4 regions of the Pseudarthrobacter sp. YAF2 genome follow, and region 1 is predicted to be linked to each of the others. Evidence: riboswitches for the same ligand, from Rfam matches in the RefSeq annotation. Region 1 holds a riboswitch; each other region holds the start of a gene.
The links. A riboswitch is a leader RNA that binds a small molecule or an ion and turns the genes downstream of it on or off. The one in region 1 is predicted to bind cyclic di-AMP.
Positions count from the first base shown of each region.

Region 2: it holds a riboswitch for cyclic di-AMP, as region 1 does, so the genes downstream of both, AB4Y79_RS09780 (M23 family metallopeptidase) here and AB4Y79_RS04500 (glycoside hydrolase family 16 protein) in region 1, are expected to answer to the same signal.
Region 3: it holds a riboswitch for cyclic di-AMP, as region 1 does, so the genes downstream of both, AB4Y79_RS19370 (hypothetical protein) here and AB4Y79_RS04500 (glycoside hydrolase family 16 protein) in region 1, are expected to answer to the same signal.
Region 4: it holds a riboswitch for cyclic di-AMP, as region 1 does, so the genes downstream of both, AB4Y79_RS06205 (LysM peptidoglycan-binding domain-containing protein) here and AB4Y79_RS04500 (glycoside hydrolase family 16 protein) in region 1, are expected to answer to the same signal.

Region 1 is NZ_JBFRDA010000003.1:118,121-123,828, forward strand. Features, by position in the region: gene AB4Y79_RS04490 (single-stranded DNA-binding protein) at 1-378, opposite strand, end outside; gene rpsF (30S ribosomal protein S6) at 452-757, opposite strand; cyclic di-AMP (ydaO/yuaA leader) riboswitch at 1,117-1,289, shown strand; gene AB4Y79_RS04500 (glycoside hydrolase family 16 protein) at 1,402-2,391, shown strand; gene AB4Y79_RS04505 (glycosyltransferase) at 2,526-3,716, shown strand; gene AB4Y79_RS04510 (lipopolysaccharide biosynthesis protein) at 3,713-5,200, shown strand; gene AB4Y79_RS04515 (aminoglycoside phosphotransferase family protein) at 5,270-5,708, opposite strand, start outside.
Region 2 is NZ_JBFRDA010000008.1:20,749-26,456, reverse strand. Features, by position in the region: gene AB4Y79_RS09780 (M23 family metallopeptidase) at 125-946, opposite strand; cyclic di-AMP (ydaO/yuaA leader) riboswitch at 959-1,189, opposite strand; gene AB4Y79_RS09775 (metal-dependent transcriptional regulator) at 1,308-2,009, opposite strand; gene serC (phosphoserine transaminase) at 2,281-3,411, shown strand; gene AB4Y79_RS09765 (DUF3027 domain-containing protein) at 3,486-3,989, opposite strand; gene AB4Y79_RS09760 (cold-shock protein) at 3,996-4,379, opposite strand; gene AB4Y79_RS09755 (hypothetical protein) at 4,598-4,831, shown strand; gene AB4Y79_RS09750 (helicase-associated domain-containing protein) at 4,842-5,708, shown strand, end outside.
Region 3 is NZ_JBFRDA010000021.1:84,298-90,005, reverse strand. Features, by position in the region: gene AB4Y79_RS19390 (nucleoside deaminase) at 1-298, opposite strand, end outside; gene AB4Y79_RS19385 (phosphatase PAP2 family protein) at 354-1,157, shown strand; gene upp (uracil phosphoribosyltransferase) at 1,170-1,805, shown strand; gene AB4Y79_RS19375 (glyoxalase superfamily protein) at 1,851-2,252, shown strand; gene AB4Y79_RS19370 (hypothetical protein) at 2,315-3,022, opposite strand; cyclic di-AMP (ydaO/yuaA leader) riboswitch at 3,028-3,188, opposite strand; gene AB4Y79_RS19365 (ArnT family glycosyltransferase) at 3,336-5,405, opposite strand; gene AB4Y79_RS19360 (ArnT family glycosyltransferase) at 5,412-5,708, opposite strand, start outside.
Region 4 is NZ_JBFRDA010000004.1:151,180-156,887, forward strand. Features, by position in the region: gene AB4Y79_RS06195 (ribonuclease Z) at 1-695, shown strand, start outside; gene AB4Y79_RS06200 (protein adenylyltransferase SelO) at 679-2,145, shown strand; gene AB4Y79_RS06205 (LysM peptidoglycan-binding domain-containing protein) at 2,247-3,083, opposite strand; cyclic di-AMP (ydaO/yuaA leader) riboswitch at 3,087-3,257, opposite strand; gene AB4Y79_RS06210 (coiled-coil domain-containing protein) at 3,514-4,827, shown strand; gene AB4Y79_RS06215 (TraR/DksA family transcriptional regulator) at 4,849-5,208, shown strand; gene AB4Y79_RS06220 (DNA alkylation repair protein) at 5,205-5,708, shown strand, end outside.

The DNA of each region.
Region 1 (5,708 bases):
CTGTCCGCCGGAGCGCTGGGTGCGGTTGACCTTTGCGTTGGCGTAGCGCAGGCTGGGGCCGATTTCGTCGACCTCAAGCTCGATTACGGTGCGCTTTTCGCCTTCTTTTGTTTCGTAGGAACGGCTCTTCAGGCGACCGGTCACGATCACGCGCATTCCCTTGGTCAGGGATTCGGCGACGTTCTCGGCAGCTTCACGCCATACAGCGGCGCGGAGGAACAGGGTCTCCCCGTCCTTCCACTCGTTGGACTGGCGATCAAAGGTGCGGGGGGTGGAAGCGATGGTGAAGTTCGCTACTGCCGAACCGGACGGTGTGAACCGCAATTCCGGGTCATTGGTGAGGTTACCGATGACCGTAATGGTGGTCTCGCCTGCCATCTACTGCCTCCTTGTTCGATCCTGGGTGAAGAGTGCGTTTCCTGCGGGGTAAAGAATGAAAACCGGTGCTGAATTACTCAGCAACAACCTTCTGCTCTTCGGGGCGGGTGATCTTGGTGCGCATGATGGTCTCGTTAAGAGACAGCTGGCGGTCAAGTTCCTTGGCGGTTTCCGGCTTGGCGGTGAAGTTCACCACGGCGTAGATACCTTCGGACTTCTTCTTGATGTCGTAAGCCAGACGGCGACGGCCCCAGATGTCAACCTTTTCGATGGTTCCACCATCGTTGGTGATGACGTTCAGGAACTTCTGAAGCGACGGCTCAACGGTACGCTCTTCGACCTCGGGGTCGATGATTACCATCAATTCGTAAGGACGCATATGTGAACCCACCTCCTTTGGGCTAAGCGGTTACGGCATTTCCGTAACAGGAGGTTCATTTGCGATTCCGTGCAGTGCCTTGCCACCGGTACGGAGGCAGGACGCAGCACAGACTTCAATATCCTAGTGCATCTGGACCTGATAGGCGATTCGCGCTTGACTCGAGGCTAGCCGCGTGGTGTGGCAGCAGCAGCCCCGCTGGCCCATATGTGGATAACGCGAGCAGTCCGGCACCCCCTAAAGGCCCGCGCGGCGATCGGGCGGCACGCCACGCCCGTGATGTTGCTTCCGTTACCCAATTGTGATTCTGCGTGGATTTTCGTGTACGGTCTTCGAGTGGGCCGCCCCAGCCGGCCCCAATCCGGAAGACGCCCAACTCTGCCGCTTCCGCGATCCCCAGGTTCCAGGCAGAGGCGGGGGACCCAAGCGTCACGGGTAAGGCTTCCGCCTGCCCTCGGGGTGAAGCCGCAACGAGCGGCCGAGTGGCAACATTCGAACCCGACAGCTAACTCCGCAGGCGTTGAGAGGTAATTCCCATGCCCGCATCCCGCAAAGCGAGCGCCAAACGCGCGCACCGTTATCAAAATGAGACCACAACGGCCAGGCGCCGGCCGTTTCTGACATCCACAGATTCCCGCCGCCGCTTGCCCCTGGCCGCCGGCCTTGCAGCAGCCATCCTCGGCGCGGCGACCCTGGGCCTCGGCCTGGCCAACGGCAACGAGACTGCAGATGTCTCCCGGGTGGCGAGCGCCGCCGACGCCGGCAGCGAAGTCCAGACGCAGGCCTCCCCTTCCACTCCGGCCTCGTCCGCTCCGGCCCCCGCCCCGGCACCGGCCGCCGCACCCGCCCCGGAGCCGGCTCCCGCGCAGGCACCTGCTGCTCCTGCTCCTGCCCCGGCCCCCGCCGCGGCGGCTCCGGCCCCGCAGTCCCCCATCGTCGTGGCGCCCGCCGCGGCACAGCTGGCCAACAGCGGGACGCCCATGCCCGCGGGCGTCCCCGGGAACTGGACCATGACCTTCGCCGACGAGTTCAACGGCTCCGGCCTGGACAGCGCAAAGTGGTCCAACTGCTGGTTCGCCCCCAACTGCGGAACCATGAATAAGGCGGCCACCAGCCCCGCCAACGTCTCCGTGGGCAACGGCAACCTGGCCCTCAGCCTTGCCTCGTCCTCGTCCGGGTCCCTGGTGTCCACCAACCCGAAGGGCGGGGCCGGCACCGGTTACCAGTTCACCACCGGGTACGTGGAGGCCCGCATCAAGTTCCCAGGCAACGCCAACGGCCTGTACAACTGGCCGGCGTTCTGGACCACCGGGCAGTCGTGGCCCGCAACCGGCGAGAACGACATCGCGGAAGTCCTCCAGGGGAAGATGACGGTCAATTACCATTCAAGCTCGGGCGCACACAACCAAGGCACCGTCGGCGGCAACTGGGCCAACGAGTACCACACCTTCGGCCTGCACCGGATGGCCAACTCCTCCGACGTCTACTTCGACGGCGTGAAGGTCAAGTCCTACCCGACGGACGACGGAAACGCCCCGCAGTACATCGTCCTGAACGTCGGCTCTTCGTCGACGAACCCGGTCTACGGCCCGCAGTCCCAGCTGCTGGTGGACTACGTACGCGCCTGGCAGTAGCCAGCCACGCGCTTCGGTTTAAGGGGCGACGGCGGGGACCTCCCGCCGTCGCCCCTTTTTGGCTTCCTGCGGTTCCCCACAAAGTTGCCCAAAGCAACCCCTGCCGCCCGAGTGTGATCCAGTACACTCTTGCAATGAAGCTCCTGTACGTGACTGAAAGCGTGCCAAACCGGGACCCGCAACTCGGCGACGGAAGCTCCATGATCCCGTACGAAGTGATCCTGCACCTTCCCGCAGATGTGGCCGTCACCCTGCTGACGTTTTCCGGCCCCGTCCCGGTACCGGCGGAAATCCGGGCCCGCTGCGCGACCGTCCACGAAATTGCCCAACGGGGAGATCTGTCCGCTTTTGCGCGCTCCCTGGGCGGCCTCACGGGCCTGGGCAAACACCGGCGCTCCACCCCCTCGGCGCGGGCAGCGGCCGCCACCTTGTCCGGCAGCAACGACGCCACCCTTATCCATGGCCCGCACGCCCTTTTCCTGTCCCATCACGTGGCCGGGCCCATGGTGCTGCAGACCGTGGACCCCTGGTCCATCCGCGCCGGCATGGACACCGCCATTGCGCGCACCTTCCGGCCTGCCTACCGGCTGCGGGAACTCCTCGCCGAACGGGCTGAGCGGGGGCTGCCTGCCAAGGCGCGGCTGCTGACCGTCGGAGCGCAGGACGCTGCGGCCTGGTCCGCGAAGCTCGGCCGGGCCGTAGCAGCCATCCCCAACGGAACAGCGGCGACCGCAGGCCCACGCCGGGACCGCACTGCGCCGGTCGTATGCTTCGCGGGCAGCCTCAATTACGGCCCCAACGTTGACAGCGCCACGCTCCTGGCCACCCGAATTGCTCCCCTGGTCTGGCGGGAAGTTCCGGAGGCCCGGTTCGTCATCGCCGGACGGCAACCCACAGCCGCGGTCCAGGCCCTGGCCGGTCCCCGGGTTGAAGTCCTGGCCAACGTCCCTTCAATCCTGGACATCTTCCAAGGGGCCGACGTCGCCGTCTTCCCCGACCAGCACGGCGTGGGCATCCGAAACTCCGTGCTTGAGGCACTTGCGGCCGGGCTGCCCGTGGTGGCATCCCCGGTGGCGGCACGGGAACTTCCGCCGCACCCGCTGCTCAATGTTGTGTCCGGCCAGGACGCGATGGCCCGCAAGGTCGTGGAACAACTCAGAGCCCCCCGGCGGCCGCACAGCCCTCCCGGCGGCGCTGCGGTACAGGCCGCCGGCACCGCCCGGTCCTGGGACACGGTGGCCGGGGAGTACCTGGCTGAGGTGCGGGCTGCCGTCGCTTCGTCGTCCCCCGCCGGGGACTTATCCGGCACCGCAAGGCAACTGTGACCTACGCGCCCGGCGAGCTGGAACGCAAAGGAGTCCGGGGAGCCTTGTGGCAGGGGCTGGCCTTCGCCTCGGGACGGGTCATCGTGCTGGTCACCACCGTGGTGCTGGCCCGGCTCCTGTCGCCCGAAGAGTACGGCCTCGTTGCCCTGGCGCTGGTGCTCATGGCATACGCCGAGACCATTGCCGACGCCGGGGTGGGCCAGGCGCTGGTCTACCTGCCCAAGACGAAGGTGATTGTCCGCTCGGCGCTCCTGCTCTCCGTAACCCTGGGCGCGGTGCTGGCCTTGACGGCCGTGCTTGCGGCTGACGCTGTGGAAGACCTCATCGGGCTCGACGGGGTGGCTCCCCTGGTGCAGGTGCTTGGCATTTCCGTGCTGGCCACCGCCTGTGGCGCCGTCCCGGAGGCGATCATGCGCCGCGACCTGAAGTTCCGGCAACTCACCGCCGCTCCGGTGCTGCGGGCCGCCACCATGGGAACGGTGACCCTCTACCTGGCCTTCACCGGCCACGGCGCCTGGTCGCTCGCCGTCGGAACGGCTGCGGGTTCGGTCGCCTACGCAGCCACCTGCTGGTTCCTGATCCGCCACGAAGCGCCCTGGCAGCTCTGGCGCGTCAGCAGGAGCGCCCTGGGCGAGAACATCCGATTCGGTGCCCCCGTGGCGGGGAGCACCATGCTGGCCCGGGCCATCTTCGACGTCGACTACCTGGTGATCGGGATCGTGCTGGGGGCCCACGCACTGGGCCTGTACACACTCGCCTTCCGGCTGCCCGAGGCCCTGATCCTCAACGTGTTCTTCGTGCTTTCCACGGTCCTGTTTCCGCTCTATACGCAAGTCCGCGGTGACCGGCAGCGGTTGCGGGACGGGTACCTGAAAAGTGTCACGGTGCAGGCCCTGTACGGCATCACGGCCGGGGTGGGCCTTGCCGTGGTGGCACCGGTCCTGGTGCCGGTCCTTTTCGGGCAGCAGTGGGAGGAATCCGTGACGCCGCTGGTGTTCCTTGCCCTGTATGCAGCGGCGCGTTCCCTGGGCGCCGGCGCAAACGACGTCTATAAAGCACTGGGCAGGCCCGGGCTATCGATCTGGATCTCCGTGGTCCGGCTGGTTGTCCTGCTCCCGGCCCTGGTCTTCGCCACGCGTTGGGGCATTGTGGGCGTTGCGTGCGCCCAGATGGTGGTGGCAGTGGTCTTCGCCTTCGGCATGCAGGTGGTCGCCGCCAAGGTCTTGGGGACAAGGATGCGCCGGATGCTCCGTGCTGCTGCACCGGGCCTGGTCTGCGGGGCGGCTGTGTCCCTGGTTGGCCTGCTCAACCTGTCACGGCATGCACTGGGGCCGGTCCTGACGCTCGCTGTCATGGTGGTTGCCGGCGTCGGATTGGTCTATGCAGTGCTGCGGTTCGGCTACCGGGGCCTGCACGATGACGTCCTGGGGCTTTTCAAGCGCCACCACGACTCCTCGGGACCGGCACCCGACCACGTTCCTTAAGGGTGCACTTCTTCCTTGGGGCGGCCGTTTTCCCATATAATGCCGCGTCCGGGGCGGATGTCACGACTCCTACGCCGATGTCACCACGTGGCGCCACAACCAGTAGTCCCTGTCCGCCTCGAGCGCGGCACGGACCTTTCCGTTGCCCTGCGACGGATCAGCTTCTGCTTCCTGCGCCAGGCGATCGGCCAGCGTCGCGGTGGACCGCGCCCAGGTGGTGATCACCAGCAGTGGCAGGAGCGAGGCGTCCACTCCCCGCAGGCCCAGATGGCGGGAAAGCGGGTCCAGCGCCCAGCCGCCCTGGCCGAACGCCTTCTCAAAGGCAGCGATCTGGGCATCCCTGGCAAACGCCTGCTCGCTGGACTCGCTGAGGTACTGGAGGTAGAACACCAGGTCGTGACCGGGGACGCCGTCGGTCAGGGAGCGTTCCCAGTCCATCACCTGCAATCCATTGCCGGGCTTGACCAGCAGGTTGGGATGGCTCAGATCGCCGTGCTCAATAACCGCC
Region 2 (5,708 bases), on a different contig from region 1:
CAATCCACTCAAGAGCGTCAACTTCGGAAAAGTTGACGCGAGTTAGACGGTACAGCAGTTTTGCTTCAATGTCACATTCAGGTCACGGCGAGTCACTGGGATCTGAGAGTGCGCAATCATTCGGTTACAACCAGCCCATGGGATCGACCACTTCGCCGTTGACCTGCACCTCGAAGTGCAGGTGACAGCCGGTGGAAGCACCGGTGGTCCCGCTCAGCGCCACGACTTCGCCGCGGGAGACCGTCTGGCCCACTTTGACGTTGAAGGACGAGAGGTGGTTGTACGTGGTCTCCAGGCCGTTGCCGTGGTCGATGACCACCCGGTTTCCCCCGCCGAACTGGTGCCAGCCGGCGAAGGTCACGGTTCCTGTCGCGGCTGCCAGGACGGGCGTCCCGCATTGTGCCACGAAGTCCTGCCCGCGGTGGAAGTCTCCGGTGCCTCCGGTAATGGGGCTGACCCGGTAGCCAAAGGGTGAAGCGGTAACGAGGGATGCCAGCGGGGCAGCCAGGGTTCCGGCGGAGGCGGCCCGGCTCACCGACCCGGCCGACTGGGCGCTCAGCAGCTGCTTCAGCTTTCCGTCCGGGTCTGCCTGCGTCACGACGGCCGAGCGGCTGAAGTCGATCTGGGCGCCTACATCGGCGGAAATCTGGGGCTGGGGGCTGACGGAGGAGGCAGCCTGGGGTACTGTGCCGGCTGCGTCCGTCGCCATGACCGGGCTTGTGGCCGGCATGGTCACGGTCAGCACAAGGCCGGTGGCGGCGAGGGCGATGCCAGCCTTCTGGCCGATGCCGCTGGCCGCAGCAAAGTCGGTGATTTGCCGGAATGGACCCCTGCGGCGGCGCGCATCCCGCTGCGGGTCACGGGGGCGCTCCGCAGCGGCGACTTCGACAACCCGGGGTGCCTCAGGGGGGCCGGCCGCGCGACGGCGGCCCCGGGAGGTCTGCATGGTCAAGAAGGGTTCCTCTCTGGAATCGCCTGCGAAGTTAGCTGTCGGATTCGGGTCAGAGAGATCAAAGACCCGGTCCGCCATGGGCAAACTTCTGCGCAGGGGTATTCCCGGAAGAATCCTTCACTGGAGAGGCTTGCTGCTGACGGACTTCACCCCAAGGCAGTCCCCCGCTGCCGGTTGTGGTTCCCCCGCCTCTGCCAGTAACGACTCGTACACCTGGTCCGCTGGCAGAGCTCGGCTCCGGATCAGGTAACGCTTAAGTATCAACGCTGGCTTCCACTATAGGGGCTTAAGACCCTGGGTAACAATTCCGTTATCTTTGTGTGGAAACCCCTGCGTGGGGTACAAGAAGCGGGCGTCAGGCCTGGTTCACGGCGACAAAGACGTGCGCGGCAACCTCGGGCGGAAGCTCCAGCGCCCCCTCGATTCCTGCCACCCGCACCGAAATGTAGTCACCCACGCGTTCCAGTGACACTGCCGCGCCGGGCCGGATGCCGCCTTCGTCGAGTTGGGTCAGCAGTTCCGGTTCAACCTGGATCGGTTCCGCCAGGCGGCTGATGGTCACTCCCGACGCAGGCCCGTAGGCCTTCATTGCTTCCACCAGGCTGATGGCGCCGTCACCGAAGCCGGGCCCGGGCTGCCCGCCCAAGGCGGCCAGGCCGGGGATGGGGTTGCCGTAGGGCGACTCAGTGGGATGGTCCAGCATCTCGTAGATCCGCCGCTCCACCCGTTCGCTCATCACGTGTTCCCAGCGGCAGGCTTCATCGTGGACGTAGGCCCAGTCCAGCCCGATGACGTCGGCCAACAGGCGTTCGGCCAGCCGGTGCTTCCGCATGACCTCGGTGGCACGCTTGCGGCCAGTGTCGGTCAGTTCCAGGTGCCTGTCACCGGAGACGACAACCAGGCCATCGCGCTCCATCCGGCCGATCGTCTGGGAAACGGTGGGTCCCGAGTGGCGCAGGCGTTCGGCGATACGGGCCCGGAGGGCAACGATGTTTTCTTCCTCAAGCTCCAGGATGGTCCTGAGGTACATCTCCGTAGTGTCGATCAGATCCGTCATCCAGCTCAGCTCCTCGAGCGCAGTACCTTGCGTTGTCCCACCGTATCGCCTCTTCCCGCGACGTAGTCCGGGGAAAGTTTAGCCTATTTTGATTTAGTCCGAATAGGCGCGGACGCGTGCGGCGTCTCATTGGCTGGACATTGACGCAGCCCGCTCCCGCCACCCCGTGCGCTTCAGGCAGAATTGGGGGAGGTTTGCACTGCAGCCATGGCCGGCTCCCGGCCGCCCACCACCCGGACCACAGCTTTCGTCCCCGCCGAATGGAGCACCTGTGAGCGACACCAGCATCACGATTCCCGCCAACCTCCTGCCCCAGGACGGGCGGTTCGGGGCCGGCCCCTCAAAGGTCCGGCCGGAACAGATAGATGCCCTGTCCGCTGCGTCCAAGACCATTCTCGGCACGTCCCACCGGCAAGCCCCCGTCAAGAACCTGGTGGGCTCCGTCCGCGAAGGACTGAGCCAGTTCTTCCGTGCCCCCGAGGGCTACGAGGTAGTCCTCGGCGTCGGCGGCTCCACCGCTTTCTGGGACGTCGCCAGCTTCGGCCTCGTGGCGAAGAAGGCCCAGCACCTCTCCTTCGGCGAGTTCGGCTCGAAGTTTGCCTCCGCCACCAACAAGGCACCGTTCCTGGAAGCTTCCTCGATCATCAAGTCCGAGCCGGGCACCCGTCCCGCAGCGCAGGCTGAAGCCGGCGTGGACGTCTATGCGTGGCCACAGAATGAGACCTCCACGGGCGTCGCCGCCCCGGTGAAGCGGGTGCAGGGCGCGGACCAGGACGCCTTGGTCCTGGTGGACGCCACCTCCGCTGCCGGCGGCCTGGACGTGGACGTTGCCGAGAGCGACGTCTACTACTTTGCCCCGCAGAAGAACTTCGCGTCCGACGGCGGCCTCTGGCTTGGCCTGTTCTCCCCCGCCGCCCTCGAGCGCGCCGCCAGCATTAAGGCAAGCGGCCGCTGGATCCCCGATTTCCTGGATCTCCAGACGGCCATCGACAACTCGCGGCTGAACCAGACGTACAACACCCCGTCCCTGTCCACGCTGGTGACCCTGGACGCACAGGTCCAGTGGCTGAACGCCAACGGCGGCCTGGACTTCGCATCAAAGCGGACCGCCGATTCCGCCGGCCGCATCTACAGCTGGGCTGACGCTTCGGAGTTCGCCACCCCGTTTGTCACCAACCCGGAGGAACGCTCCAACGTCATCGCCACGATCGACTTCGACGAGTCCGTTGACGCTGCCACCGTGGCCAAGGTCCTGCGTGCCAACGGCATCGTGGACACCGAGCCCTACCGGAAGCTGGGCCGCAACCAGCTGCGCATCGCCACCTTCGTGGCCATCGAGCCCAGCGACGTTTCGGCGCTGCTGTCCAGCATCGACTACGTGGTGGGCGAGCTGCGCAAGTAGTCCAAGAACAAACGAAAGGCGCCGCCCGGGGTTAACCGGACGGCGCCTTTTGCTTGTTGGCTGTAAGTCCTTGCCTAGTCCCCAGGCTCCGCGTCGTCGTCGGCAGGCTCTTCATCCGCTGGGCCCTGCTCCACTGCGGACGGCTCATCCTGCCGCCCTTGTTCAGGCTCCTGCTGCTGCTCATCCTCTGGGCGAACACGTTCGGCCCACGGCACCCATTCCGGGGCGAGGATCGATTCCTCGGACGGCAGCAGGCCCAACTCATCGACGGTAACCACCTTGGAGCGGGAGTTGCGGGTCAGCACCGCGTACCATTGCCAGCCACCGTAGCCAGGCAGCCTGGACTCGAACAAGTGCGTGACCAGCCGGTCGCCCTCGCTCTTGGCACCCAGGTGCGGCCCGATGGTGGCGGCCGTGGTGATGCCCTCAACTGCGGCCCGGGCGGTATCAACGGCGGCAGCCAGGAACGCGTCAGGCTTGCCCGTCCGCCACACCGGCACCCCGGCCTTGCGCTTTGGCGCAGCCTTGGCGGCCTGCTCCTGCGGGGCCACGCCCGGTTGTTCAGCTTGGGGGTTCATCGGCGCTTAAACGTCCAGCTCGTCGGCAACCTTGCGCAGGGCGGCCGCAATTGCCTTGCCCTTGTTGCCGTCCGGGTACTTGCCTTTGGACAGGGTCCCGGACAGGTTGTCCAGGACGCTCACCAGGTCCTGCACCAACGGCGCGAGGTCCTTGGCGCTGGGACGCTTTGCCTTGGCAATGGACGGGGTCTTATCAAGCACCCGCAGGCCCAGGGCCTGCGCGCCCTTACGGCCGTCCGCCACGCCAAACTCCACGCGGGTGCCGGCTTTGAGCTCCGTTACACCCTCGGGCAACGACGACTTGGGCAGGAAGACCTCCTGGCCGTCCTCGCCCGCGAGGAACCCAAAGCCTTTGTCCTTGTCATACCACTTGACCTTGCCGGTAGGCACGTAATCAACCTTCTTCGTTCTGCTGTCATGAGACACGGCCGGATGCCACCGCGTCCGCATTGTTGTGCGGGTTCAAGGCATAGCACCAGCAAACCGTGTTGGTCTGTATGCTTCAAGGTTATCCTGCCGCATGCCCTAATCATGCTTCCGGCGGTACTGTTCCGCCCCGGGCGCAAGCGCTTTAGCGGCACGCCGGAGGCCGCTGTAGCGTTGCGTCCATGACACCCTTGCGTTTCCGGCGGCCCCTGATGGTGCTCGCAGCTGTTATTGCCCTGCTTTCCCTGGTAGCTGTGGGAACGGTCATGGCGCTTGCCTTCTCGGGGTCCGTCGCTCCCACCTGGGTCACGTACTCCGCGCTGTATGGCCTCCCGGTGGCCTTCATCCTGATGCTCCTGCTGGTCCTGGATGGTGTGGCCGCCCGGCGGCGGGCGGGAAGGCGGGAGCCGCGGTAACGTTGGACTGATGTCCCTCATTCGAGCGCTCGGCAAGGACCTGGAGGCACGCAGCGACGACTCGTTGCGGGCACTCTTCGCCGCGCGGCCGGACTTGATCTCCCCCTCCGTTCCGGACTTCGCGGCACTTGCGGCCCGGGCAAGCTCGCGCGTCAGCGTCCAGCGCGCCCTTGAACGGCTCAACCGGCCCCAGATGCAGGTGCTTGAAACCCTGCACCTGTGCACCAACACGGACACCGGCCACAGCGCGTCCGCGGAGGGCCTGCAAAAACTGATCCGGGGTTCGTCCCTGGCCACCGTCCAACAGATCCTTGGCACCCTGCAGGAACTTGCCCTGGTGCACCCGGCCGCAGCGCCGCACGGCACCCCGCCCGCAGCTTCCGGGCAATCCTTCTACCTCCCGGCGGGCGCACTCAAGGACGTGGTGGGAATCTACCCGGCCGGACTGGGCCGCAGCTACACGGAACTGGTGCGGCTCCAACCGGCTTTCGCCCAACGGGCAGTGCCGCTGGTCGCCGAACTGCACCGCAGTGGCTTCGCCATCCACGGTGCCACCACCCCCATGGAAGCGGCGCTGGCGCTCCAACACTGGACATCATCCCCGGACGCGCTGCAGGACATTCTCGCCGCGGCCCCGGAACGGACGACGGCGCTGCTCGCCAGGTTCCGGAACTGGGCCATGGGTGCCGTCCCCCAGGCGCAACGGAAGGCATCGGTCCTGACGGAACCGGCCGACGTCGGCCCGGTGGACTGGCTCCTTGCCCGCGGGCTGCTTGTCCCGCTCGACGCCGCGCACGTCGAGTTGCCGCACAGCGTGGGGCTGGCGCTTCGCGGCGGCGCCATCATCGATGACTTCACCCTTGCACCGCCGGTCCCG
Region 3 (5,708 bases), on a different contig from region 1:
CGCAGGGTTCCAAGGTGACCACCAAGGTGCAGTCGGACAACCGCCAGCCGTCGCCGCGGCCGCCGTCGAGCCTTGCCCGTTCCTGCAACCGTGCGGCAGCCTCCCGGATCGCCACCACCTCGGCGTGGGCTGTGGGGTCGCCCAGTTCCTCCCGCTGGTTTCGGCCGGAACCCAGCACCCCGCCGTCGGGCCCTATGACCACGGCGCCGATCGGCACATCCTCTGTGGCGAGGGCGCGATGGGCTTCCGCGAGCGCAAGGCCCATCCAGGCATCGTGTTTCTTTTCGGGCAACTGCATGGCTCAATGATAGTTTCGGGGATACTCAGGTTACTTACCGATGCCGGGAGGCACCATGGATACGCTTCGGGACCGCTTGGGGACCTGGTTCAAACCCTACGCGGCGCTGTTCCTCACCATCCTCGTGGGCGGCGTGGTCATCGTCTCCCTCGCCCTTCTCGGCGCCGAGGTGTACGACAATGTGGTGGACTCCGCGGGGCTGGCGAACCTGGACAAGCCTGCCCTGGCCCTGTCCGAGAGCCTGCGCAGCCCTGGGCTCGATGCGTTCGTCACCGGGTTTACCAACATTGGCGGCGGCATCGGCATGCCCATCCTGGCCAGCATCCTCACCGCGTGGCTGACCTACCTCAGCCGCAACTGGCGTCCCCTGATCCTGATTGGCGGTGCTGCAGCCGTATCCATCACCGCCACCACCTTCGGGAAGAAGCTGGTGGGCCGCACGCGCCCGGACCACGCAGACGCCGTTCCGCCGTATGAGGACTCGCCGTCGTTCCCCAGCGGGCACACCTTGAACACCACGGTGGTGATCAGCCTCGTGGCCTACCTGATCTGCCTTCAGTTCCAGGCCATGCGCGTCCGGGTCACGGCCATAGCGGCGGGTGCGGTGTTCATCATCGCCATGGGGTTGAGCCGGGTCTTCCTTGGCCACCACTGGCTTACAGACGTGATGGCTGGCTGGTTGCTGGGGCTCACCTGGGTGGGCGTGGTGATTTTGGCCCACCGGCTGTTCCACATCGTCCGCAGGCGGGAGCACGTGGGTGCCGCCCCGTCGTTCGACCGCCCCATTGTCCGCGACGTGGTGGCGGAGGAACTGCACGACGGCGGCTCCTCCGGACCCGGTAAAGGCAGCGCCGGATGATAGTTTTGGGGGATGCGCACTCTCGTTGTTGACCACCCCTTGGTCGCCCATAAGCTCACCGTCCTGCGGGACAAAAACACGCCGTCGCCGGTCTTCCGCCAGCTGACGGAAGAGCTGGTGACCCTCCTGGCCTACGAGGCCACGCGGGAGGTCCGCACCGAGCCCGTCACCATCCAAACGCCGGTCAGCACCACTGTCGGCACCGCATTCACCAAGCCGACGCCGCTGGTGGTCCCCATCCTCCGCGCCGGCCTGGGCATGCTGGAGGGCATGACCAAGCTGGTACCCACCGCAGAGGTGGGCTTCCTGGGCATGGCCCGGGACGAGGAAACCCTGGACATCATCACGTACGCCGAGCGCCTCCCCGAGGACCTGACCGGCCGCCAGGTCTTTGTCCTGGATCCGATGTTGGCCACCGGCGGAACGCTGCGCGAAGCCATCAAGTTCCTGTTCAAGCGCGGTGCTTCCGACGTCACCTGCATCTGCCTGCTGGCCGCCCCGGAGGGCCTGGCCCGGCTGGAGGAGGAACTGTCCGGGGCCAACGTACACATCGTCCTGGCTTCAATTGACGAGAAGCTCAACGAAAAGTCCTACATTGTTCCCGGCCTGGGTGACGCCGGCGACCGCCTGTACGGCATCGCCGGGTAGCACCGGCCCTTTTCCACGCCGGTTACCCGCCGCTAGCCTGTGCGGATGGACTGGAAACTTGAACTCGTCTTTGTCCCTGTGTCCGATGTGGACCGCGCCAAGGATTTTTACGTCAACAAGGTTGGCTTCAACGCCGATTACGACGAGCGACCGTCGGATTCGATCCGCTTCGTGCAGTTGACGCCGCCCGGCTCTGCCTGCTCCATCTGCATCGGCGAAGGGCTCACCGACGCTCCGCCCGGCACCGGTTCCAACCTGCAGCTGGTGGTCAGCGACATCCAGGCCGCCCACCGCCAGCTCAAGGGCAACGGCGTGGATGTCAGCGACGTGGACGTGCAGCAGTGGGGCCACTTCCTGCACTTCGCCGATCCGGACGGCAACAGGTGGTCTGTCCAGTACATCCCGTGGCGGAACGCCGGGCAGGACGCCGCGCAGGACGCCGGTTAACGCAAAACCGCGGGCCGCATCATGGTGACGCGGCCCGCGGTTTTGCGTTGGTGCGGTGCTGCCTAGTACCAGTTGTGTGCCAGGTGGAAGTTCAATGCGCCACAGGGTGAGGCGTAGCTCTTCTTGATGTAGTCCAGGCCCCAGTTGATCTGAGTGCGGTAGTTGGTCAGGTAGTCGGCGCCTGCGCTGGCCATCTTCTCTGCGGGCAGCGACTGGACGATGCCGTACGCGCCGCTGCTGGCGTTGGTGGCCGTGGTGGTCCAATCGGATTCCTTGGTCCACAACGTCTGGAGGCACTGCATCTGGTCCGGTCCCCAGCCAAAGGAAGACAGCTGGCTGGCGGCATAGGCCTGGGCGCCCGCAGGATCGTTAACCGCGACGGCGGGGGCAGGAGCGGGTGCGGGGGCCGGCGCCGGGGCGGGTGCTACAGCTGCCGGGGCGCCGGGTGCGGGCGCAGGAGCCGGCTCGGCCGCTTGCGGCGCCACGCTGATGGCGGAAGGAGCGGGATTCGCGGCCGGGCTGGACCGGATTTCGCTCTTCTCGATGCTCATTTGAGCGTCCGACGCCGAATTTGAAGAGTTTGACCCGGTGGACGACGCCTGGGTCATGCTGGTGGTCGCCTGGCCTGCCGCGCCAACGCCAACCAGCACCGCGCAGGATGCCGCGAGGACTGCAGTACGCCGGCCCAGGGTGGTCTTTTTGGCGGGCTGGGGTTTGGCCCGGTGTTTTGCCTTGGTTTGCAGGCATGGTTTTGCCATGGATTTAGACATGATTGATCGCCTCTCACACCTGCGGAGTTAGCTGTCGGGTTCGGATGAGGGCATCCGGCCGCACGGAACAAACACGTGCTGGCTTAACCCCAAGGGCAATCAATGCCCGGGACGGTGGGTCCCCCGCCTCTGCCGTTGCTCAAGCGGAATCCGGGAAGCGGCAGAGCTTGGCGTCAACCCGGGATATGCGGCCCGAACGGGGACCGCACCCAATCGACGGTACAGGAAGATCACGCATAAGTCACATTTGGGTAACGGAAGTCACGATTCCTGGCGCGCCGATTTGCTGCCGGGCTGCCCCCGTGACCGATTATCACGCCAGGACGTAGACCGTGGTCCCGCCGATGCTTTGCGACGGGAAGGTAGATGCTACCCACTGCGCAATCCGGGTGGAGGCGTCCGAACCGCTGCTGGACATCATGGTCCCGCCGGCAATGAAGTAGTGGATTTTTCCCTCCGATACCAGCGTCTGGAACTGTTCCAGCGTGGGGGAGGGGTCGGTGCCGTTGAAGCCGCCCACAGCCATTACCGGCAGTTCCGTGGCCAGTTGGTAACCGGCGGCATTGTTCGAACCGACCACTGCCGCGGCCCAGGTGTAGTTCGAGGCACCGTCCTTGAGTGCGGCCACGAGCTCGGCCGACGGCGTGGGCGCACCAAGGAGGCCACCCATGCCACCCATCCCGCCGGCTCGGCCACCGCCGGCACCTTGGCCTTGTCCAGTCTGGCCTGCGCCGCCCGGGGCTGCCCCGGTCTGGCCTGCGCCGGCCTGGCCTGCCCCGGCCTGGCCGCTGAACTGCCGGGCACTCCCGCCCGCACCAAACCCGCCGGCCCGGTTTCCGCCGAACCCACCCGGGCCGCCGAACGATGTCGCCGGCCCTGCACTGACAATGGCCCCGCTGTGCGCCGTCGCCGCCGTCGAGATGGAGAACGCCAGCGGTCCGGCGAGCGATGCCGCAATGGCGAGCGCCGTCGTCGTCCGCTGAACCGAGCGCAGGCGAATGAACCTGCCCAGCCCAATCCCTGCCGCGGCCGCCAGGCCTGCAGCCAGCACCAGCCAGCGCAGCCACGGACCATAGGCGGACGTGGTACCCAGCAGGGTGAAGGCCATCAGGGCTGCCGCGGCCACCGATGCCGCGAGGAGGGCCGCCGCAGCGGCCTGCCGCCGGTGCTGCCAGAGGAGGACCGGGCCCAGGCCGGCAAGCCCGGCGATCCCCGGTGCCAATGCCACCGCGTAGTACGGGTGGATGATGCCCGCCATAAAACTGAAGACCAACCCGGTCACCAGCACCCAGGAACCCCAGATGATCACCGAGGCCCGGACGGCGTCAGTCCGTGGCGCCCGCCGCCCAAGCCACAGCAGGCCCGCAGCAAGGATCAGGGCGGAGGGAAGCAGCCAGGCGATCTGGCCGCCAAATTCACTGTTGAACATCCGCAGCAGGCCGGGAATGCCCCAGCCGTTGCCGCCACCCACACTGCCGGTTTCGTCGCCCGTCAGCCGGCCCAGGCCGTTGTAGCCGAGGGTCAGCTCCAGGATGGAGTTGTCCTGCGAACCGCCGATGAACGGACGGTCCGCCGCCGGGATGAGTTCGACGACGGCCAGCCACCAGCCGGCCGCGGCAACCATCGCCGCACCGGTGGCGAGCAGGTGCAGCAGCCGCCTGCCCAGCTCCGCCGGCGCCGCAACCAGGTAGGCGAACGCAAACCCGGGGACCACCAGCAGGACCTGCAGCTGCTTGGCAAGGAACCCGAAGCCCAGGAAGACCCCTGCCAGCAGGAGCCAGCGCAGCCGGTCCTCCTGGATGGAGCGGAGCACCCCGTACCCGGCAGCGGTCATGAGCAGCACCAGCAGGGCGTCCGGGTTGTTGAACCGGAACATCAGGGTGGCCACCGGCGTCAGGGCCAGCACCACGGCGGCCAGCAGCCCTGCCCGGTGGGCGAGCCGCGGGTCACCGGTGGCCGGCGCCGCCGCCTGCCTGACAGCCAGGTACAGCAGCAAGGCGGTGCCGACGCCCATCAGGGCTTCGGGAACCAGGATGCTCCATGAGCTCAGGCCGAACATCCGGACCGAAAACCCCATGATCCACAGGGACGCCGGTGGCTTGTCCACGGTGATGGAGTTGGCAGCGTCCGAGGAGCCGAAGAACCAGGCCGCCCAGTCCTGCGACCCGGCCTGGGCGGCGGCCGAGTAGAAAGCGTTGGCCCAGCCGGATGCCCCGAGGTTCCACAGGTACAGCACGGCGGTGCCTGCCAGCACTGCTGCCAGTTCCAGCCGGTGCCGGAGAGCCAGGGGATCCCGCCGCACGCGGGCCGCGGCAGCGGGGCCGGGGGCAGCGGGAGCGGGAGCGGGGCGAGCCTGCACCGGGGTTGGGTAATAGCCGGCCATCGTGTCCTACTTGGTGAGTTGGTACACCGTGGAGTTCCCCACCGTTTGGGCCTGGAAGTTGGCCTGCACCCAGGCAGCCACCTCGGAGTTGCCGCCCCGGCCGCCCATGCCGCCTCTCCCCATGCCGCCGGCGCCCCCTTCGATGTAGTAGCTGATCTCACCCTTGGCCACCATGTCCTGGAACTCGGCGAGCGTCGGGTAGGGATCACCGCCGTTCCAGCCGCCCAAGGCAATGACGTTGGTGTTCGTGGCCAGTTCCAGGCTGGCGGCCTGGCTGGCCCCGGAGACGATCGCCGACCACTT
Region 4 (5,708 bases), on a different contig from region 1:
CCGTTCACCTGCATTACCCGGCGTCCGGTGAGCAAGTGGTCCGGGCGCTGGTGAGCGTGAGTTCGCCCGGCGTCGACTTGAGGCTTCACCCGCACTCCGGCGCCGGGCCTATTGCGGACGGCCTCGAAATCCGGCCCCTCAGGCACCGCCTCGAGACGTATGGCTACCGGCTCACCGAACCTGACGGCCGCACCTTCGTGCCGGACCGGCTGCGGGCAGCGGGAATCGAAGGGCCTGATGTGGGCCGGCTGCTGCGCGAGGGCAGCGTCGGTTCGGCCGCGCTTGAGGCGATGAGCGTTCCCAGGCCCGGGCAGCGCTTCGCGTTCATCATGGACACTGCGCCCTGTCCGGGCGCCGAAGAATTGGCGGAGGGCGCTGACCTGCTGGTCACCGAGTCAACGTTCAGTGACGACGACGGCGGGCTGGCCCGGCAGTACCTGCACCTAACCGCCGGGCAGGCCGGTGAACTGGCAGCGTCCGGGAGGGCCCGGATTCTTGTGCTGACCCACTTCTCTTCACGGTATGGCGATGACGTCTCCCTGCTCGCCGAACAGGCGCAGGCCCGGGCCCCGGAAACCGTGGTCATCGCAGCCCGGGATTTGCAGGCGATTGCCGTTCCCCGCAGGCGGAAAGACGCGCGGCGGGCGCCAGGCGGCACCACGGCGATAGGGTTAACCCATGACGGCAGCAGCTGAATCCACGGTCACCTTAGACGGCCGCTTCGCCCGTGAACTGGCGGAACTCGCGGTTCCCTGGCAGGCCGAAGAAGCGCCCAGTCCTGAACTCCTGGTCCTGAACCAAAGGCTCGCAGAAGACCTGGGCCTTGACCCGCACTACCTTCGCAGTCCTGAAGGGGTGCGCCTCCTTGTGGGCAACCACGTTCCCGCCGGCGCCACCCCGGTGGCGCAGGCATACGCCGGTCACCAGTTCGGCGGGTACTCGCCACTGCTCGGCGACGGACGCGCGCTCCTGCTGGGGGAGGTTACGGACCGCACCGGCCGCCTGCTGGACGTCCATCTCAAAGGCTCGGGGCGCACCCCCTTCGCCCGCGCCGGGGACGGCAGGGCCGTCGTCGGGCCCATGCTGCGCGAGTACCTTGTCAGCGAGGCCATGCACGCCTTGGGAATACCCACCACCCGCTCGCTCGCCGTGGTGGCAACGGGGCGGCAGGTCCGGCGCGAGGGCATGCTCCCCGGTGCTGTCCTGGCGCGGGTGGCAAGCAGCCACCTGCGGGTCGGCAGCTTCCAATACGCGCGGGCCACGGAAAACATGGACCTCCTGAAACGGCTGGCGGACCACGCCATCAGCAGGCACTATCCGCACGCCGCCGAAGCCCCAAACCCCTACCTGGCACTGTTCTCGTCCGTCGTCTCGGCACAGGCCGGGCTGGTGGCCCGGTGGATGCTGGTGGGATTCGTGCACGGGGTCATGAATACGGACAACATGACCATCTCGGGGGAAACCATCGACTACGGCCCGTGCGCTTTCCTGGACGCCTTCAATCCCGCGGCCGTCTACAGTTCCATCGACGTCAGCGGACGCTACGCCTACGCCAACCAGCCGGTCCTTGCTGAATGGAACCTTGCCCGTCTTGCCGAGGCGATGCTCCCGCTCATCGACGAGGACCAGGAGAAGGCCGTTGCTCCCGCGGTGGAGGTGCTCGGCGGATTCCGTGGACAGTACAGCGAGGCGTGGACGGGCGGCATGAAAACCAAACTGGGCCTTGCCGGCGGCAACGGAAGCGACGACGCCGCGTCCGGCGTTGTCGATGACGCGGTCGCCATCCTCAAGGACGGCCCGGTGGATTACACGCTGTTCTTCCGAAACCTTGGCCGGGCCGCCCGCGGCGACCTGCGGCCCGTGCGCGGGATGGTGCTGGACTTGGCCGCCTTCGACGCTTGGGCGGAGCGGTGGCTGGCACTGCAACCCGATGCGGGGCTGATGGACAGTGTGAACCCGGCGTACATTCCGCGGAACCACCTGGTAGAGGAAGCCCTCGCTGCCGGCACGGAAGGAGACTTGGCCCCGCTGCACCGCCTGCTCGAGGCCGTCACCGATCCCTTTACCGAGCGGACCGGGCTGGAGCGCTATACGGAAGGCGCCCCGGAGGACTTCGGCGCCTACATGACCTTTTGCGGGACCTGATCCGCCACGGAATGAGGCCAGCAGCAGGACGACAGGAGGGCGGCAGCCGGAAAACCCGGCTGCCGCCCTCCTGTGAGAAGCCTGCTTCGCTGCGCGAAGGCCTAGGCTACGCGGACCACTGAGTAGCCGCTGAGCCAGCTGATGGAGTGCACCTGCGTGGTGTACCCGTTGACGCCGCCGCTCACAACCTGGCCGTTGCCGGCGTATACGCCCACGTGGCCCGAGGTGATGATCAGGTCGCCGGGTGCCGGGCTGCCGACCACGCTGCCGTACTGGAAGAACTGGGTGGGGGCCAGATCGCCGACACTCTTGCCAACCGAGCGCAGGGCCTTCTCGACCATGGCAGTGCAGTCCTGGCTCACACCGATCTGGCTGTAGGCGGAGGACAGGATGGCGGCCCCGGTCCCGGTGCCAGTGGTGGAAGCCACCGGAGTAACGGAAGCGTAGGACATGTTCATGCCGGTGTTCGCAGGTGCGGTGGCGGCTGCCGCCTGGACTGGCGCCGCTGCAGGGGCTTGAGCAGGTGCTGCCACGTAGCCTGCACCGGGAATCTGGATCTGGTCGCCGGGGTAGATGATGGACGACAGGCCCAGGCCGTTGGCAGCCAGGACGTTGTTCAGGCTGACCCCGTACGCTGCCGAAATCGCACCGAGCGTATCCCCGGAAACGACGGTGTGCACGGTTGTTGCCGCGGCGGCCGGAGCAGCTGCCGGCGCTGCGGCGGCCTGGACAGTAGTTTGGTCAGTAGTGTCCGCGCCAGTCACGCCCGCGTGGGCCGGGGCGCCGACCCCGAAGGCAATGCCGGACGCGGCCGCAACCGCGAGTGCCGGACGGCCCAGCGAACGGGCCTGCGACTTGGCGGTCACGGCGAGGCCCTCGAGCGCAATGGAGCGGGCCGGAGTCGCGCGGTGGCGGGCAGTGGTGAGATTTTTTGACACGATAGATCGCCTCTCCCATGCCTGCGGGGTGAGCTGTCGGGTTCGGGTTGGAGATACCCGGCCGAACACCTCTCCGCAGTGGGCGGAGGAGCTGTTCGACTTAACCCCAAGACCTCAAAAGGTCGTGGAAACTTGGTTCCCCCGTCCCTGCCAGCATGAAAGCGGTTGAATCCCGTGATCAGCGGCAGGGCTCGGCAAACTGATGGGAATGTCCCGTTTTGGGAGGGACACCAGAAGACCATAACCCGCCGACACCGCAATTGTCACGTTTAGATAACATACGAGCTTTGTCTCTCGTATTCTGCAAACGATTGGATATGGCGCATCGCCCGGCATTAGCCCGAGGTTGACCGGGTGGCGGCCTCTCAGGGTAACAAAGCGGGCACGGCCGCCTTTCCGCCCCGGCGTGTCGCCGGTATGCTTCGGGACTATGCGCCTGTTCGTGACCATGCCCAAGTCCCCGCTGATGGGGGGATTGCTCGCTATCGCGGTGGCCGCGACGACGGTGCTGCCTGCCTCCGCGGACGAGCCGCCGCCGCCAGGTGGATACCCGTCCTGGGCCGACGTGCAGCAGGCGCAGTCTTCTGAAGCGGCGAAAGCGGCGGAGATCACCACCATCAACGGGCTGCTGAGCGGTCTCCAGACCCAATCGGAGGCGGCCGGTGACGCCGCCGTCCGGGCGGCCGCGGACTATGCCGCAGCCGACGCCGAGCTGCAGGCGGCATCAACGCGGGTGGATGCATTGTCCGCCCAGGCCGCCCGCGCCAGCGACGAACTGGCCAAGTATCGCAAGGAAATCGGCGCCCTTGCCGTCCAGTCGTATAAGACGGGCGGGACCAATGCCGGGTTCTTCGTGGCCCTGGATGCCCTGGAGAAAAACAGCGTCCAGGGGCTCAACCTCGTCCAGCTCGTGGGCGACAAAACGGCGGCACTGGTGGACAAAGCGGCGGCCGCCGGCAAGGTTGCCGCTTCGCTGGCGGAGCAGGAAAAGGCGGCCCGCAGTGAACGCGAACGCCTGTCCGGGGAAGCAAAAACCAAACTGGACGCGGCCCGCTCCGCCCAGGACACACTCGCCCGGCAGGTCAGTGACGAACAGCAACACAGCAGCGAGCTGACTGCCCAGCTGGCCTCGCTGAAGGGAACGACGGCGGCCCTCGAAGGAGAGTACCGCCAGGGCCAGGCGGCGCTGGCTGCCTATGAAGCAGCCCAGGAAGCCAAGCGCGCCGCTGCTGCGGAACAGGCCCGCCAGCAGGCCGAAGCCGCAGCGCAGGCAGCCGCGGCCGCAGCCCGGCAGCCCAAACCCGCGCCCGCCGCTCCGGCCGGCAACGCGGCAAACCCGGCCCCGCCGGCCGTCCCGGTTCCCGGCAGTCCGCCGCAGCCGGCCGTGCCAAGCCCGCCGCCCGTCGTCGTTCCTTCCGTCCCCGGCGGTGCCGTCAATGATCCGGCCGGTGCCAAGGCCTATGCCTCCGGGCGCCTGGGTTACTTCGGCTGGGGCCCGGACCAGTTCCAGTGCCTGTCCCAGCTGTGGACCAAAGAATCCGGCTGGCTGACCACCGCCACCAACGCCTCCTCCGGTGCTTACGGCATCGCCCAGGCGCTGCCGCCCGGAAAGTACGCCAGCGCCGGAAGCGACTGGCTGACCAGCTACCGGACGCAGATCGACTGGGGGCTCGGCTACATCAGCGACCGCTACGGCTCCCCGTGCGGCGCCTGGAGCCATTCGGTAGCCCTGAACTGGTACTGATTGAGGCGCTAGGCTTTTCGCATGCCGGATTTCGAACGGTTCAGGATGCTGCTCGAAGACGAGCGGGCCCGGCGGCTGGCACTGTTGCCGGCGCTGCGGGCCGATATCGACGCGGCCAACTCGGCGCGCCAGAACTCCAACGTCGACGACGAACACGATCCCGAAGGCGCCACGATCGCCTTCGAACTCTCGCAAGCCTCGGCACTGTTGAAGCAAAGCTCAGCCGGGCTGGACCAGGTGGAGGCAGCCCTGGCCCGCCTGGCCAACGGTACCTACGGCATCTGTGCCGTCTGCGGCGAGCCCATCGCGGACGGCAGGCTCGAAGCACGGCCGTGGACCCCCTTTTGCATCCGGCATGCGTCCGCGGGGCGGGGGCGATGACCGAAATGACCGACGTCGCTGCGGCCGCTGACTTCATCGACCGGACCCTCCGGAACGAGGGAGCCTGGTACCGGGCCGACGAGGTGGCCAACCGGCTGGGCGGGGTGCTGGCCTCCTACGGGTCTTCGATCGGTGCAGTCCGCGGCACCGTCCGCGATGCCCTCCGGAAGTTCAAGGACATGGGCCACGACACCACGGTAATGCTGGCCTCCGCCCTGTGGGGCCAGCCGAAACCCGGCTCACTGCCGGTCTTCGAACGCCGCCTGGCCGCCGTCGTGCTGCTGCAAACGAACGTGCGGTTGCTGCGGCACTCGGACCTGACCAGGCTGGAGGGCTTCCTTCGCTCAGCCCAGGCGGCCGACCTGGCCGAGCCCCTGGTTTCTGACGTCCTGGTGCCCCTGCTGGCAGGCCTGGGCCACCGCGAGCGCCAGCGGGCCTCCGCCGTCCTGGCGCGATGGCGCGAAGACCCGGAGGCCCGGCTCCAAACGGCAGCAGGCCAA